DNA from 2 places in the Micromonospora sp. WMMB235 genome. Region 1 is predicted to be linked to the other one. Evidence: predicted binding sites of a transcription regulator. Region 1 holds the regulator's gene; the other holds the start of a gene.
What was found. Region 1 encodes HspR, which represses chaperone genes until heat shock. Its sites were predicted from a motif close to TTGAGTNNNNNNNACTCAA; they were not measured.

Region 1 (8,397 bases):
GGAGCCGGGCCAGCTCCTCCTCGGCCTGCTTCAGCTCGGTCCGCAGCGCGGGGATCCGGCCGTACCGCAGTTCGGCGGCGCGTTCCAGCTCGCCGTCGCGCTCGGCCCGCTCGGCCTCGCCACCGAGGCGCTCCAGTTCCTCCTTGGCGGTGGAGAGCTTGGTGATGTGGCTCTTCTCGGTCTGCCAGCGCTCGGAGAGCGCGGTGAGCTGCTCGCGCTTGTCGGCCAGCTCCTTGCGCAGCCGCTCCAGACGCTCGGCGGACGCGGCGTCCGGCTCCTTTGCGAGCGCCATCTCCTCGATCTCCAGGCGGCGTACCGCCCGCTCGATCTCGTCCACCTCGACCGGGCGCGAGTCGATCTCCATGCGCAGCCGGGACGCTGACTCGTCCACCAGGTCGATCGCCTTGTCCGGCAGGAACCGGTCGGTGATGTACCGGTCGGAGAGCGAGGCGGCGGCCACGAGTGCGGCGTCGGTGATCCGTACGCCGTGGTGCACCTCGTAGCGCTCCTTGAGCCCGCGCAGGATGCCGATGGTGTCCTCGATGGTCGGCTCGCCGACCAGCACCGGCTGGAAGCGGCGCTCCAGGGCCGGGTCCTTCTCGATGTGCTCGCGGTACTCGTCGAGCGTGGTCGCGCCGACCATCCGCAGCTCGCCGCGCGCCAGCATCGGCTTGAGCATGTTGCCGGCGTCCATCGAGCCCTCGCCCTTGCCGGCGCCGACCACGGTGTGCAGCTCGTCCAGGAACGTGATGACCTGGCCGTCGGAGTTCTTGATCTCCTCCAGCACGGACTTCAGCCGCTCCTCGAACTGACCGCGGTAGGACGCGCCGGCGACCATCGCGCCGAGGTCGAGCGAGACGAGCTTCTTGTCCCGCAGCGACTCCGGCACGTCGCCGGCCACGATCCGCTGGGCCAGGCCCTCCACGATCGCGGTCTTGCCGACGCCCGGCTCGCCGATCAGCACCGGGTTGTTCTTGGTACGCCGGGACAGCACCTGGATCACCCGGCGGATCTCCGAGTCCCGGCCGATCACCGGGTCGATCTTGCCGTCGCGGGCGCTGGCGGTGAGGTCCACGCCGTACTTGGCCAGGGCCTGGTAGGTCTGCTCCGGGTCGGCGGTGGTCACCCGGCGGTCGCCGCCCCGGACGGTCGGGAACGCGGCGACCAGGTTCTCCTCGGTGGCGCCGGAGTTCTTCAGCGCTACCGAGACCGCGCCGCCGACCCGGGCCAGCCCGGCCAGCAGGTGCTCGGTGGAGGTGTACTCGTCGCCCAGCGGCCGCGCGATCTGCTCGGCGGCGCCGATGGCGTTGACGAACTCGCGGGCGAGGGTCGGCTCGGCGATGCTCGACCCGCGTGCGGCGGGCAGCGCGTCGACCGAGCGCTGGGCGACGCGGCGCAGCTCGGCGGGGTCGGCCCCGACGGCGCGCAGCAGGCCCGCGGCGGTCGAGCCTTCGGTGTCCAGCAGTGACAGCAGCAGGTGCCAGGGCTCCACGGTGGCGTGACCGCGCTGGTTCGCCAGCGCGACGGCACCGGTGATGGCTTCGCGGCTCTTGGTGGTGAGACGTTCCGTGTTCATGGGCTCCCCCGGATCGGCGTGTCCACTGGACATGACACAACCAGAGTTGAGTCTATTCCGCTCAACTCTACCCCTGTGACCTGAGTCACCGTCCTCCGGTCCGGCCGGGGAGACGCGCGAGGCAGGGAGTCTCGTGGTCGGCGCGCAGCACGCAACGCCGGCCGCCGTCCAGCTTGCGGTCGCAGAACACCCAATGGCGTACGGACTGGTCGTCCTCCGTCGACACGGTGATCCCGCCCAGCTCCACCACCGCGAGGAACGCCAACGACCGGCCGGCCGTGCGACCGAGCATCTTCGCCCGGGCCAGGTCCGCCGCGCGCACCGGCAGATGGATCACGTACCGCCCGGTCACGGCCGCCCGGCCAGGTCGCGCATCGAGGGAGCCTGACGGGACTGCCACTCGCGCAACGCGCCCTTGATCCGCGCCGTCTCGTCCCGGCTACGTGCGACTTCGGCGTACGCGGCGGCGAGGTCCCCGGCGACGCGGTCGAGGAACGCGGCGACCTCGGCGGGGTCCAGCCCTCGCCGGCACGTCCTGAAACTGTGGCCCCGCACCTGCCAGGGCCGGAGCGGAAGGTACGACGCGGAGCGGTAGGGGCCGCCCGGCGCGGAGTCGGGCGGGCGCGCGTTCCGCCGCTTCGGACGTATTCGCAGGATATTGCGCACGACACTGTCCCTTCTCGCCGAGGACGGGGGTCGGGACGAGCCACGGGGGATGCCCGCCCCGACCCTGGAAGCTCCAGGTGCCATCCGGGAGCGTTCGCCAGCAACCTACAATCGGTACCAGTCGTAGGTCAACGATCGACCCACAATTGCTTGAGGTTGGAGGTGGGTGCATGGTCGAATGGGCATGCCATCCGGGGAGTGTGTATGCCCAAGCAGCAGTACCAAGTGCTCGCAGACGAACTGAAGAGCAAGATCGATTCGGGAGAGTGGCCACCCGGCACCAAGCTGCCGAGCCGCGCCCAACTGTGCAAGGAATACGGCGTCTCCGACACGGTCGTCGGCAAGGCGATGATGATCCTGCGCGCGACCGGCCTCACCGAGACGCTCGAAGGTGTCGGCGTGTTCGTGGCCGAACGGACCTAGACGAGCCGCCCGAGCCGCATTGTGCAGTCTGTAGTTCGGCCCCGGACGCGGTGCGTGCGTGGCAGCGGTAGCCTCACCGGCGTGCGAGTACGTGTCGAACAGACCGCCCTGCCCGGGATCGGCGTACGTCATGATCTGATGACGGAGTCCGGCCGCCGGCTCGGCGTGGTCTCCCACCGCAATGGCCGCCGCGACCTGGTCCTATACGACCCGGACGATCCCGACTCCTGCCAACATGACATACCCCTGACCGACGACGAGGCGGAGGCGCTCGCCGACATCCTCGGCGCGTCGCTGATGCTGGGTCAGCTCTCCGGGCTGCGCGAGCAGGCCGCCGGGCTGCTGACCGAGCAGATCGCCATGCCGGCGGGGTCGAAGTACGTCGGCAGGCGGCTCGCGGACACCAAGGCACGCACCCGGACCAGCGCGTCGATCGTGGCCGTGCTGCGTCAGGGCGCCGTGAACGTCTCGCCCGATCCCACCTTCCGGTTCGAAGCCGGCGATGTGGTCGTCGTGGTCGGTACCCGTCAGGGGCTCGACGGCGTGACCGCGATCCTCGCCGAGACCGATCCGGACGGCTGACGCGTATGCACGAAACCACAATCCTGCTCATCGAGGTCGGTGCGCTGCTGCTCCTGCTCGGCCTGCTCGGCCGGCTGAGCCGTCGCTTCGGCGTCTCGCCCATCCCCCTGTACCTGCTCGCCGGCCTGGCGTTCGGGCACGGTGGTCTGCTGCCGCTCAACGCCAGCGAGGAGTTCTTCGCGGTCGGCGCCGAGATCGGCGTGATCCTGCTGCTGGTCATGCTCGGCCTGGAGTACAGCGCGAACGAGCTGGTGGGCAACCTCCGGTCCGCCGCGCCGGCCGGCCTGATCGACGCGGTGTTCAACGCGCTGCCCGGGTTCGCCTTCGCGCTCCTGCTCGGCTGGGGCTGGGTGGCGGCGGTGGTGCTCGCGGGCGTGACCTGGGTGTCGTCGTCCGGCGTGATCGCGAAGGTGCTCGGCGACCTGGGCCGGGTCGGTAACCGGGAGACCCCGGTGATCCTCTCCGTCCTGGTGATCGAGGACCTGGCGATGGCCCTCTACCTGCCGCTGGTCACCGCGCTGCTCGCCGGGGTCGGCCTGATGAAGGGCGGCATCGCGCTCGCCGTCGCGGTGTTCACCGTGGTCGTGGTGCTGGCCGTGGCGATCCGGTACGGCCACCTGATCTCCGCCGCGCTCTCCGCCAAGGATCCGGAGGCGCTGCTGCTCGGGGTGCTCGGCCTGACCCTGCTGGTCGCCGGTGTCGCGGCCAAGCTCCAGGTGTCGGCGGCGGTCGGCGCGTTCCTGGTGGGCATCGCGCTGTCCGGGCCGGTGGCGCACCACGCCACCGAGCTGCTCTCCCCGCTGCGTGATCTGTTCGCCGCGGTCTTCTTCGTGTTCTTCGGGCTGGTCACCAACCCGTTGGACATGCCGCCGGTGCTGCTGCCCGCGCTGCTGCTCGCAGTGGTGACCATGGCGACGAAGGTGGCCACCGGCTACCTGGCCGCCCGCCGGGCCGGGATCGCCGAGCCCGGACGCTGGCGGGCCGGCCTGGCGCTGACCCCGCGCGGCGAGTTCTCCATCGTCATCGCCGGGCTGGCCGTCGCGGCCGTCTACCCGGTGGAGCCGAAGCTCGCCGCGCTCGCCACCGCGTACGTGTTGATCACGGTGGTGACCGGGCCGCTGCTCGCCCGCCTGCCGGACAGCCCGTGGTTCAAGCAGTGGCTGCGCACCCGCGCCGCCGCCGCACGGCCGCCCGCGCCGCTGCCCCTGGGCACCGGCGACTGACCGGGCCGGGCCGGATCAGCCGCAGGGCAGATCCGGCCCGGCGTTGTCAAATTGATCCCGGGAAGGTCTACCCCTGCTCCGTCCAACCGCGTTAACGTTTCGGCCCAGCAGCCAGGGTCCGCGGGTGGCCTGCGCCCCCGCCAGCGCAAGCGGAAGGTCGGCCGGTGAGCGTGCAGGAAGAGACGTTCCGCGGCTTCGCCAACCCGGTCGATCCCTCGCCCGCCGAGCTTCGGGCGTGGGCCTATCAGCCGGATTCGGTGCCGCTGACCTCGATGCCGCCCGACTGGGATCTGCTGGTCGCCGGTGACCATCTGGTGCAGACGCTGTTCGATCTGGCCATGGATCAGGGCTGCCCGGCGCGGCGGTTCACGCTGCACTGCCTGTACATCTACGCCGCCGACGGCATCCGGACGAACTTCCGCGCCCACCCCAAGCGCCGGTTCCGCAAGCTGGTCGAGCAGGCCGAGAAGTCCGGCGACGACCTGATGCGCAACTGGGCGCACAACAGCCGGGTGCTGCTCGCCCGGCCGGATCTCTTCGTCTACCGGGACTGGTGCGAGGGCGGCCTGGTCCGCGAGAACCGCCGCCTCTGACCACCTCGACCCGCCCACGTCGACCTCACTGGCCACGTCGACCCGACCGGCCTGGTCGATCATGAACTTGGCGGTGTTTGGTGTCCGGTTTGTCGCCGCCAACTTCATGATCGACCGCGAGGGCGGGTGGGTGGTGCCCGCCCGGAGCAGCCCGACGTCCCGGCCGGCCCTGCAGAACACGAACGGGCCGGGATCCCCCGTGGATCCCGGCCCGCACGTCGGCGGATCGTCTAGGTCGACCCGCCCTGCTTCTTGCGCCGCTCGTCGTCCCGCGCCCGGTCCACGCCGTGGTCCGTCTGGTCGGCGAAGCGCCCTTCCTTGACCTTGTCGCTGAAGCGTCCCTCGGTGACCCGGTCGAACCGCTCGCGCACGTTCTCGGCCACCTTCTCCAGCCGTTCCTCCGCGCGCTCGGCCACCTTCTTCGCCGGTTCCGTCATGACTCCCCCCGCCAGCCCGGAATCCGCTTTGGGGCTTTTGCCCCTATGGAAAAGCCTAGTTGACCCCGCTCTGCCGTACCCCGCTTTCCCCGCGAACCGCCCGGGGAACGACGAAGGCCGGCGCGGCCCCGGGGGAGCGGGGCGCGCCGGCCTTCAGGTACGGAATCAGCGGTCGGGAGCGCGGCGCGGACGCCAGACGACGAGCGCGGTGGACGTGCGGTTGGTGGGCACGAGGTCGCCGCGGGGGAAGCCGCCGAGCGACTCCAGCTCGGCGATCCGCCGGTACGCGGCGTCCAGTTCCGCCTCCAGCCGGGCCACCCGCTGCTGCGCCTCTTCGAGCAGCCGCTCCAACCCGATGATCCGCTTGACCCCGGCCAGGTTGATCCCGTCGTCCTGGCTGAGCCGCTGCACCTCGCGGAGCAGCACCACGTCCCGGACGCTGTACCGGCGACCGCCGCCGGACGCCCGGCCGGCCTGCACCAGGCCCAGCCGGTCGTACTGGCGCAGCGTCTGGGGGTGCATCCCCGCCATCCGCGCGGCCACCGAGATCATCAAGACCTTGGCCTCGTATGCCTGGTCACCCGAGCCGACGTACTCCTCCGACATGCCCGCTCACCTCCGGTGCCGCCGTCAACTGAATCGACGTACCCGCGCGTCGAGATGTTGCCGCGCGGCGGGCGGAGTCTGCGCCGCGAAGGTCTCCAGCGCCGCCCGCGCCTCGTCCGAGACCTTCGCCGGAACCACCACGTCGAGCGTGACCAGCAGGTCACCGGCGCGGCCGTCCTTGCGTACGACGCCCTTGCCGCGGGCGCGCAGCACCCGCCCGCTGGGCGTACCCGGTGGCACCCGCAGGGTCACCGTCCCGTCCAGGGTCGGCACGCGCAGGTCCGTGCCGAGAACCGCCTCGGCGTACGTGATCGGGACGTTCAGGGTCAGGTCGTCCCCGGTGCGCCCGAACAGCTCGTCCGGGCGGACCTTCACCTGCACGAACAGGTCGCCCGCCGGACCGCCCCGCTCGCCGGGCTCACCTCGGCCGGCCAGGCGGATCCGCTGCCCGTCCGACACCCCGGCGGGGAAGCGGACGTGCAGCGTGCGGGTCTTGGTGACCCCGCCGGTGCCGTGGCACTCCGGGCACTTCTCCTCGACGATCGTGCCGACACCCTGGCAGTTGCGGCACGGCTCGGAGAAACTGAACGACCCCTGGTTGCGGGTGGTCACGCCGGCACCGTGGCAGACCGGGCAGGCCACCGGCTGGGTGCCGGGCTTCGCGCCGTTGCCGTGGCAGGTGTCGCAGACGCCGGGCGCGCGCAGCGTCAGCGGCAGCGTGACGCCGCGTACCGCGTCTTCGAAGTCGAGCGCCACCTCGGTCTCGACGTCCCGGCCGCGGGCCGGGCCGCGCGGACGTGCCGGACCGCCGCCACCTGCACCGCCGGAGAAGATCGAGCTGAACAGGTCGGTGAAGCCGCCGCCGCTGAACCGGCTGTCCCCACCCCCGGCACCGCCGCCGAACAGGTCGGAGACGTCGAACGGCATGCCGCCCGGCTGGCCCGCGCCGCGGGCGTTGCGCCGGAAGGCGCCGGAGCCGAACAGCGAGCGCATCTCGTCGTACTCACGGCGCTTCTTCTCGTCACCGAGCACCGCGTACGCCTCGGAGACGGTCTTGAACCGCTCCTCGGCGCCGGTGTCGCCGGGGTTGTGGTCCGGGTGCGACTCCCGGGCCAACTTGCGGTACGCCTTCTTGATCTCGTCCGAGGAGGCGGACTTGTCCACGCCCAACGCGGCGTAGTAGTCCTTCTCGATCCAGTCCTTGGAACTCACCGGTCCACCCCCTTCCACGGGTCGAACCCCGGTCGTCCCGCCCGCCCGGTGCGGGCGGGCGGGACGTCACGGGTCGGCACTACTCCGGGTCCGCGACCGCGACCATGGCGGGCCGCAGCAGCCGCTCGCCGAGCTGGTAACCACGGCGCATGACCTGGACGCAGGTCGGCTCCGTCACGTCGGCGGAGGTCTGGTGCGCCACCGCCTCGTGCCGGGTCGGGTCGAACGGGTCACCCGTCTCACCGAACGCGGTCAGGCCGAACTTCGCGAGCGCGCCGGTGAGCTGCTCGGCCACGCTGCCGAACGGTCCCACCAGGTCGCCGTGCTCACGGGCCCGGTCCAGGTCGTCGAGGATCGGCAGCAGCGCGGTGAGCACCGCCCCGGTGGCCTGTTCCTGAACCAGGTTGCGGTCCCGGTCGACCCGCTTGCGGTAGTTGGCGTACTCCGCGGTCACCCGCTGGAGGTCGCGGGTGCGCTCCTCCAGGTCGGTGCGGAGCGACTCCAGCTCGGCGCCGAGCGGCGCGTCCGGGCCGGTCCCGCCGTTCGGCTCGGCGGGCGAGTCGACCACGGTCGGACCGCTGACCTCGGCCTCGCCGCCGATCTCGTCGACCACGACCTCGGCCTCCTCGACCAGCCCTTCGGCGGGCGCGTCGGCGGCCGCGTCGGCCGCCGAGGCGTCGTTCGCCGGCTGCTCGGTCACCTTGCCGAGCTTGCGCTTGTCGCGGATGACGACCCGGGGTTCGTCGCCGGTGTCCTTGCCGGCGCCCGGCGCCGACCCGGTGGCACCCGGGCCGGCCGCTCGTGGCTTGTCCGTCATGCGGTTACCTCATCCCTCTGCCGTGCGAATCGTGTCCGGGACCGGATGTCACTTCTTGTCCTCGTCCACGATCTCCGCGTCGACCACGTCGTCGTCGCCACCGGCCTTCGGGCCACCGGCCGCACCCGCGCCGGCACCCGGCCCGGCCGCACCCGGTGCGGTCTGCTCGCCCTCCTGCTGCTGGGCGTAGAGCAGCGAGCCCGCCTGCTGGGAGACCTGCGCCAGCTTCTCGTGCGCGGACTTGATCTTCTCGATGTCCTGC
Region 2 (8,397 bases), 3.5 Mb from region 1:
AGCGCGTTCGAGCTGCCGGACGCCGGCCTCCCGGGTGTACTCACCAGCGATCAGCGCCAGCGCCTCGTCGGCGACTGTGACCTCGTCGGTGGTCAGCCCGGCCCGTTCCCGCTGCCGGGGCAGCAGGTGGTCCCGGGCGATGGCGACCTTCTCGTCCTCGGTGTAGCCGTCCAGCGCGACCAGCTCCATCCGGTCCAGCAGCGGGCCGGGGATCGCCTCGACCACGTTGGCGGTGGCCAGGAACAGCACGTCGGACAGGTCGAGGTCGACCTCCAGGTAGTGGTCGCGGAACGTGTGGTTCTGCGCCGGGTCGAGCACCTCCAGCAGGGCCGCCGCCGGGTCGCCGGAGTAGCCGGCGGCCAGCTTGTCGACCTCGTCGAGCAGCACGACCGGGTTCATCGAGCCGGCCTCGCGCAGCGCCCGCACGATCCGGCCGGGCAGCGCGCCCACGTAGGTGCGCCGGTGACCGCGGATCTCCGCCTCGTCCCGGACACCGCCGAGGGAGACGCGGACGAAGTTGCGGCCCAGCGCCCGGGCGACCGACTCGCCGAGGCTGGTCTTGCCGACACCGGGCGGACCGGCCAGGGCCAGCACCGCGCCGGAACCGCGTCCGCCGACCACGCCGAGGTTGCGCTCCGCGCGCCGGTTGCGCACCGCGAGGTACTCCAGGATGCGGTCCTTCACGTCGGCCAGGCCGGCGTGGTCGGCGTCGAGCACGGCCCGGGCCGCGGCCAGGTCCATGTTGTCCTGGGTACGCGTGTTCCACGGCATCTCCAGGACGGTGTCCAGCCAGGTACGGATCCAGCCCGCCTCGGGTGAGGCGTCACTGGCCCGCTCCAGCTTGCCGACCTCGCGCAGCGCCGCCTCGCGGACCTTCTCCGGCAGGTCGGCGGACTCCACCCGGGAGCGGTAGTCGGCGGAGCCGTCCGGCTCGTCCTCGCCGAGTTCCTTGCGGATCGCGGCGAGCTGCTGGCGGAGCAGGAACTCGCGCTGGGACTTCTCCAGCCCTTCGCGGACGTCGCTGTTGATCTGCTCGGTGACCTCCTGCTCGGCGAGGTGTTCCTTCACCCAGCCGACGAGCAGTTCCAGCCGGGCGGTGACGTCCGGCGCGGCGAGCAGTTCGGTCTTCTGCGTCAGGCTGAGCCAGGGCGCGTAACCGGCCGAGTCGGCCAGCTCGGACAGGTCGGTCATCCGCTCCATCGCGTCGATCACCTGCCAGGCGCCGCGCTGCTGCAGCACCGAGGTCATGAGCGCGCGGTACTCGCGGGCGAGTTCGCGGGCGCGGCCCGCCGGTGCGGGTTCGTCGAGTTCGGTCGCCTCGACCCAGAGCGCGGCGCCGGGGCCGGGCACGCCGGAGCCGATGCGGGCGCGGGTGAGACCGCGGACGACCGCCGCCGGTTCGCCGCTGGGCAGCCGGCCCACCTTCTCGATCGTGGCGACCACGCCGACGGAGCCGTACTCGCCGTCGAGGCGGGGTACGGCCAGGAGTTCCTTGTCGCCGGTGGCGCGGGCCGCGTCGACGGCGGCCTGGGTGGTCGGGTCGAGGGTCACCGGGATGACCATCCCGGGCAGCAGGACGGCGTCGGTCAGTGGGAGTACCGGAAGAGTTGCCATCGAACACCTGCCATCACGTTGGTTGAGCGTGTCTGGCTCAAGTAACAAAACGTGCCCCTTGTTCCGGGTTGTGACCCACGCCACTACGAAGGGCCGCGTTCCCGCGCTCCGCACCCAATGGCGGCGCCCTTTACCGCGACCCGCCGAATGGAAACAGTCGGCTATTGTTGCGGAATTACCGCGCGGTAGGTCAAACTCTTAGCCACACCCCGCCCGACACAGGGAGTAATGGCGATGGCAAGGAAAGTAATCACCGTTCTGACCGACGACCTCGACGGCGGAAAGGCCGATCGGACCGTCGAGTTCAGCCTGGACGGCGTGGCGTACACGATCGACGTCTCCGACGAGAACGCGGGCGTCCTGCGCAAGGCGCTGGATCCGTACATCAGCGCTGGCAGGCGAATCGGCCGGGGAGCGACCGAGGTCGCCCGCGGCGCCCGCCGCACCGCCCGGCCGAGCACCTCGGGAATGGACCGCGAGCAGAACCGCGCCATCCGGGAATGGGCCGCCAAGAACGGGTTCGAGATTTCCGAGCGCGGGCGCATCCCGGTGTCGGTGGTCGAGGCGTACAAGAACCGCTGACCGCCACCGGTTCACCGTCGGGCATCCCGGGGTCACGCTGAGAAATCGGCGGGGGCCCGATCGGCTTTCTACGGTCAGCGCTTTTCATCCGGCCGGATACCGCCGGCACGAAATTTCTTCCGGGATCACCTTCCACCGTGCCCGTACGCGGGAACGGCAGCGGCCGCCCGGAGGAGTCCCCCGGACGGCCGCTGCCGTTCGCCCGCTCAGTTGACCCGGATGCGCACCACGTCGATGGCGGGAGTCTGGTTGGCCCGCTCCATCATCGGGATGCGGTGCGAGCCGTCACCGGCCCAGACCGCGCACTGCGCCACGCCCGACTGCGCCAGGCCCGGAATCTGGATCAGCACGTCGTCCGGCTGGTTGCCGCCCCGCCCGTCCTCGGTGGCCACGAAGAAGGCCGGCACGTCCTGCGGGTTCGGAGGCTGCCGGGTGCTGCCGAGCATGCGGCAGGCGGTGTGGAAGTGGCCGCGCACCAGGCCCTGGCCGTTGAGCAGCGAGCTCTCCAGGTAGTAGCCGCCCTGGCCGGCGGCGAGGAAGCGGTCCCGCACCAGGTTCTTGGTGGTGACCCGGAGGGTGAACGGCTGGTTGCGCCGCACCTGGTTCGGGAACTGCGTGATCAGCAGCGACGGGTTGTTCGCCGCGGCGCCCACCTCACCGAACGCGGTGCTCACGCACCGGTTGCCGTTCTGGAAGCCGTCGTGCGCCTGGAGCTGGCTGCCGGAGCAGTCCTTGGCGAGCACGTTCAGGCCGTTGCCGCCACCGTTGTTCTGGCCGCCGCCGTTGTTGTTCCCGCCGCCGTTGTTCCCGCCGTTCTGACCGCCGTTGTTGTTGCCGCCGTTCTGGCCCCCGTTGTTGTTGCCGCCGTTCTGACCGCCGTTGTTGTTCCCGCCGTTCTGGCCGCCGTTCTGCGGGGTGTCGGTCACCGCACACTGGGCGAGCTGGTCCAGGCCCTGCGGGCGCTGGGCGACCCGGCCGATGGCGGTGGCGATCCGGTTGAGCGCCGCGGTCCGCTTGTCCGCGAGCGGACGCAGGATCGCGTTGTTGATGAACTCGCCGCCCTTGCGGCCCTCCGCCGCGAGCCGCCGGTTCGCGTCGACGATCTGCGACTCCAGCAGAGCCAGGGTGCGGTCCACCTCGGCACGGGCCTGACCGGGCACCTGCGGCAGCCGGCCCCGGACGTCCGGGCAGGCCACGGTCGGGGTGCCGGCGCCCGCGCCGCCCGCGTTGGTCTGCTGGCACTCGGCCGGCGACATCTGCCCGTCGCCCCAGTGGTTGCGGACCCAGCGGCCGTTCTGCCAGGTACGGGTGGTGCTGCCCTGGCCGTCCGGGGCGGTCGCCCCGGGGCTCGCGGGCACGCAGGACGCCGAGGCGGCGCGGGTGGTCGTCCGCCGGTCCTGGGCGGACGAGATCTGGGTGACGGCGACGATGCCGCCGAAGACCGCGAGCGTGCCGACAACCGCCAGCATCCGCTTGCTCCGCGCGTTACCGGATGACCGGCGCGCCCGTGTGGACCTGCGCATCGAATTGCTCTCCTTCACGATCCGGTAGTTGACTGGTGATCCCGGCGGACCGACGAATTCGGGGTGTGAGATCACTGCGACGCTCAGTCGCGCGTCAATGGCCGACGATGCCCTTTCCGCACCGTCTCCGCGCCGTCCGGGCGCGGCGGGGAAGATCTGCGTCCATTCCCGATGAGGTACGGAGCGCCGTCGGCGAAGGTTCAACCGGAGATCGGAAAAAAATCGAAAAGTCGCCGTCCTCGCCGGCGAGGACGGACGGCTCAGTCGGCGCAGAGGTGATCGAAGGCGAACCCGCCGTCGAAGGAGTCCCGCCGGGCGGCCAGCGCGCGTACCCGCCGGAGAAGCTCGTCGCGGTCCAGCAGGGACGGCGCGGCACCGTCGAGGTCACGCAACCGCTCCCCCAGCGCCACAGCCGCCAGGTCCTCGGCGAGCCGCCCCGGGTCGACGCCGCAGGAGAAACCGCGCGAGGTCAGCCGTACCCGCTCCAGCAGGCAACGGCCGGGCCGCACCTCGGCCCAGGCCCAGCCCTCCGCCGGACCGTCGGTCCAGCGCACGTGCAGGCCGCGCACGATCGGGTCGGCGATCCGGCCCGCCACGTACGCCTCGACCGCCTCGACCCGGGCCAGCGCGCCCAGGTCGTTCACCGGTCCGCGCCGGCCGTCCGGCAGCCGGCCGATGATGTCCCGGAAGCCGACCGTGTCACCGCCGTCCGGGTCGGTACCGTCGGCGTAGGCCCGCGCGTCCAGCACGTACTCGACGAACCGGCGGACCTGCTCCGCGCCGCCCAGCGTCGGCGACTCGACGCGCACCAGCGGCAGGCCGACGGCGACGCAGACCGCGTCGGTCAGCCGTTCGGACCGTCGCGCGGCCGATCCGTCGGGGGCGGGCACGGTGAACCGCACCGCGAAACGCGGCAGCCCGGTGTCGGCCGCGCAGACCACCAGGTCGAGCGACGCCCGCCCGGCGGTGCTCCACTGGCTGCCGGTGACCCCGGGCGGGCGGCCCTGCACCAGGTCGCCGAGCCGCCGCCCGGTGTGGCCGAGGTGGCCGGCACGGACCAGGGACGGCGCGGCGCCGGGCGGGATCGGCCGCAGCCAGGAGGCGGTCACGCTGCCTGTGCTCGTCATCTCGCCCCGATCCCCCTCGTCCGGTCGACGCCCGAGTGTAGGCCGTGCGGCACGACCGGTCCGGCCGACCGGTGCGCTACCGCGCCCGTCCCTCTAGGCTCTGCCCGTGCCCAGCGGACGGACCCCGGAACAGTTCACCAAACGCAGTCTCGTCACCGTCTCCCACGCCATCGAACGCGCGGCGCTCGCCGAGGCCGAGGACGGCCCTCTCGTCGTGCTCGCGCTGTTCCAGCGGCTGCCGTACTTCGCCCGGGAGCGCGAGGTCTACCGGCGCATCGCCGGCCGCGCCGCCGTGACGGTGGTGGCGATGGTCGGCGGACCGCCGCCCGACCTGCCGGACGGTACCTACGGCGTGGCGCTGGACGAGGCGGAGGCGCTGGCCCGGGAGTGGACGGTGGTGGCGCTGAGCCCGCGTTTCGGCGCCACACTCGTCGCGCACGACCGGGCCGAGGTGGCGCCCGCGCCGACGCTGGAGTCCGGCCGGCTGTTCGAGGGACGCTGGGGCTTCCGCCGCGACGAGGCGCTGCACGAGGCGATCCGGCTGCGCGAACAGCTCGCCGAGCGGCTGCCCGCCGCGGCGCGTACCGCGCTGGACGAGGCGATCGCCCGGGTGCGGGACATCCCGGCCGGGCCCGGCGAACCGCGTGCCGAGGCGGCGCTGCGGTTGCTGGCCCGCCGCGGCGACCGGAACAACCAGCCGGTCGAGCCGGCCGAGACGATGCTGGACGAGCCCGGCCTGGCCCGGTGGTCCGGCGCGGACGGGGTGACCGCCTGCGGCACGCTGCCGGTGGCGCTGGTCGGCCTGCGGGTGGACGCGCCGCCCGGCTCGCCGGAACGCTTCGGCCGCCGCGGCGTCGCCCGCGAGGGACACGCCGTGCTCACCGCGATCACCGCCGTGCTGCGGCCGGTCGACCGCGCGCTGCGCGTCACCGAGAACGAGTTCCAGCTCCTCCTGCCGGGGCTCGACGAACCGGCCGCGCTGGAGGTGGTGCGCCGACTGCACGACGCGATCGGCGCGTTGGCCCGGTCGTACCCGTTCATGGCGTACACAGTGCACGCGGCGGTCGGGGTGACCACCCGGCGGCCGCTGCCCACCGCGGACCTGCGCGCCGCAGTCGACTGGGCGGTACGCAAGGGCCTTCCGGTGGCGGGCCTGCCGCCGGAGACCGCCGACGCCGTGACCGCGGCGGCCCGCTGACCGGCGGTCCGGCTCAAGGGGAGGAGACGCGGTGCGGGTGGTGTCGCTGGTGCCGTCGCTGACCGAGGCGGTCGCGGCCACCCGCCCGGAGGCGCTGGTCGGCGCGACCGACTGGTGCACCCACCCGGCCGGGCTGGACGTCGCCCGGGTCGGCGGGACGAAGTACCCGGACCTGGACCGGGTGCTCGCCCTGGAGCCGGACCTGGTGCTGCTCAACGAGGAGGAGAACCGGCTGGCCGACGCCGAGGCGCTGCGCGCGGCCGGGGTGCCGGTCCGGGTCACCTTCCCGCGTACCGTGCCGGAGGCCCTCGACCAGCTCGGTGAGCTGGTCGACGCGCTCGGCGCGCCGGCCGAGCCGCAGTGGCTGCGCGAGGCCCGCCGTGCCTGGGCCGCACTGCCCGCGCCGGGACGCGTCCGCACCGCCGTGGTGCCGGTGTGGCGACGGCCGTGGGTGGTGCTGGGGCGGGACACGTTCGCCGGGGACGTGCTGGCCCGGCTCGGTGTGCGCAACGGCTGGGCCGACGACGCGGAACGCTATCCCCGGCCGAGCCTGGACGAGCTGCGCGCCCGGGCGCCGGAACTGGTGGTGCTGCCCGACGAGCCGTACCGGTTCACCGCCGACGACGGGCCGGAGGCGTTCCCCGGTGTGCCGGCGGCGCTGGTGTCCGGCCGGCACCTCACCTGGTACGGGCCGTCGCTGGCCGAGGCCCCCGCGCTGCTGGCCGCCCAGCTCGCCACCGAGGGCCCCACCTGACCGGCGGGGCCCGGGTGGCGGCGCTCAGGCGACCGGGGTGGCGTGCACCGGGTCCAGCTCCATCAGCGTGGTGTCGTCCACGTCGTACCCGATCGCGTTGTGCACCGCGACCACGCCCGCGACCTGGGCGGCGAGACGGCCGGCCAGCTCGACGGCGCTACGCCGGTCCAGCCGCCCGTCCATGGTGACCTCGCCGCCGCGGACCTGGACCGTGACCAGGCCGTCGCGCACCGACAGCACCCGCCGCAGCACCTCGTGCACGACCTCCTCGCGGATCTCCGCGTCGGAACGCAGGTGCACGCGCAGCAGGTCACCGCGGGTGACGATGCCGGCGAGCCGGCCCAGGTCGTCCAGCACCGGGAGCCGCTTGACGGCCTCGTGGTCCATCAGCCGGGCGGTCGCCGCGAGCGACGCCCGCTCGTGGGTGGTGACCGCGGGCGCGGTCATCAGGTCCCGGGCGACGAGCGCGCCCGCCTTCTCCCGCGCGGTACGGCGGCGCCGTCCCTCGAAGACCCGCCGCTCGTCCGGGTGACCGGACCGCTCCACCTTGTGCAGCAGGTCCGCCTCGGAGATCACCCCGAGCACCCGGCGGAACGAGTCCACCACCGGCACACCGCTGATCCGCTGCCGCACCAGCACGTCGACGACCTCGCGGTACGGGGTCTCCTCCGTCACCGTGGCGACGTCCCTGGTCATCACGTCGGTAACCTGCCACGTCCTCATCACGACCTCCTCGTGCCGGGTCTCCACCTGCGACGGTAGGCCGCCGGCGTAAGGCCTGGTCAGGGGCGGCGGACCGGCTGCGAGGGGCCGACCGGACCGGGTACGGACGGGACCAATGACCCGGTCACGAGGGCACCTCTCGGCCCTGCTCCCGGGCGCCGCGCGGCGGTGGAATGAATGTGCCACCGGGAAGCGCGGTGCGAGGCACAGGAAGGGACGTGGAGACCATGACCGCGACAATCGAGCGGACCCCCGCCGTCAAGCGGACCCCCGCCGCCACCATCGCTCCGGCGGCGCACACCGAGACCACCCGCCAGAAGGCCACCCGGTACGTCTGGGCCGGGCTGCGGCTCGCCCTGGGCTGGGTGTTCCTCTGGGCCTTCCTCGACAAGATGTTCGGCCTCGGCCACGAGACCCCGGCGAAGAACGCCTGGATCAACGGCGGCAGCCCCACCAAGGGCTTCCTCGGACACGCCGTCGAGGGACCGTTCGCGGGCATCTACCAGAACCTGGCCGGCGCGGCCTGGGCGGACTGGCTGTTCATGGTCGGCCTGCTCGGCATCGGTGTCGCCCTGATGCTCGGCATCGGCATCCGGGTCGCCGCCGTCGCGGGCGGTCTGCTCCTGGTCCTGATGTGGACGGCCGTGCTGCCCCCGGCGAACAACCCCTTCATGGACGACCACCTCATCTACGCGGGCCTGCTGGCCGGCCTGGCCCTGGTGGGCGCCGGCAACACCCTCGGCCTCGGCCGGGCCTGGGCGAGGCTCCCCCTGGTCCAGCGTCTCCCCTGGCTGAAGTGACCAGCTCGCCCCGGGGCGGGCGTCGCCGACAGGCGACGCCCGCCTCTTTCGTGTACCCGCCACGCCGGTGTGCGGG

Region 2: a site for HspR is predicted at 1,637-1,655, ahead of lon (endopeptidase La). Genes of this name have one in related genera too.

Annotation. Positions count from the first base shown of each region.
Region 1 is NZ_MDRX01000001.1:4,273,739-4,282,135, forward strand. Features, by position in the region: gene clpB (ATP-dependent chaperone ClpB) at 1-1,576, opposite strand, end outside; gene BFV98_RS18685 (hypothetical protein) at 1,662-1,928, opposite strand; gene BFV98_RS18690 (DivIVA domain-containing protein) at 1,925-2,242, opposite strand; gene BFV98_RS18695 (winged helix-turn-helix domain-containing protein) at 2,447-2,665, shown strand; gene BFV98_RS18700 (cation:proton antiporter regulatory subunit) at 2,747-3,247, shown strand; gene BFV98_RS18705 (cation:proton antiporter) at 3,253-4,470, shown strand; gene BFV98_RS18710 (hypothetical protein) at 4,635-5,063, shown strand; gene BFV98_RS18715 (hypothetical protein) at 5,294-5,500, opposite strand; gene BFV98_RS18720 (heat shock protein transcriptional repressor HspR) at 5,666-6,106, opposite strand; gene dnaJ (molecular chaperone DnaJ) at 6,131-7,318, opposite strand; gene grpE (nucleotide exchange factor GrpE) at 7,398-8,135, opposite strand; gene dnaK (molecular chaperone DnaK) at 8,184-8,397, opposite strand, start outside.
Region 2 is NZ_MDRX01000001.1:753,193-761,589, reverse strand. Features, by position in the region: gene lon (endopeptidase La) at 1-1,614, opposite strand, end outside; gene BFV98_RS03070 (Lsr2 family protein) at 1,849-2,196, shown strand; gene BFV98_RS03065 (hypothetical protein) at 2,403-3,665, opposite strand; gene BFV98_RS03060 (DUF2726 domain-containing protein) at 3,980-4,846, opposite strand; gene BFV98_RS03055 (DICT sensory domain-containing protein) at 4,953-6,044, shown strand; gene BFV98_RS03050 (helical backbone metal receptor) at 6,076-6,798, shown strand; gene BFV98_RS03045 (CBS domain-containing protein) at 6,823-7,521, opposite strand; gene BFV98_RS03040 (DoxX family membrane protein) at 7,740-8,321, shown strand.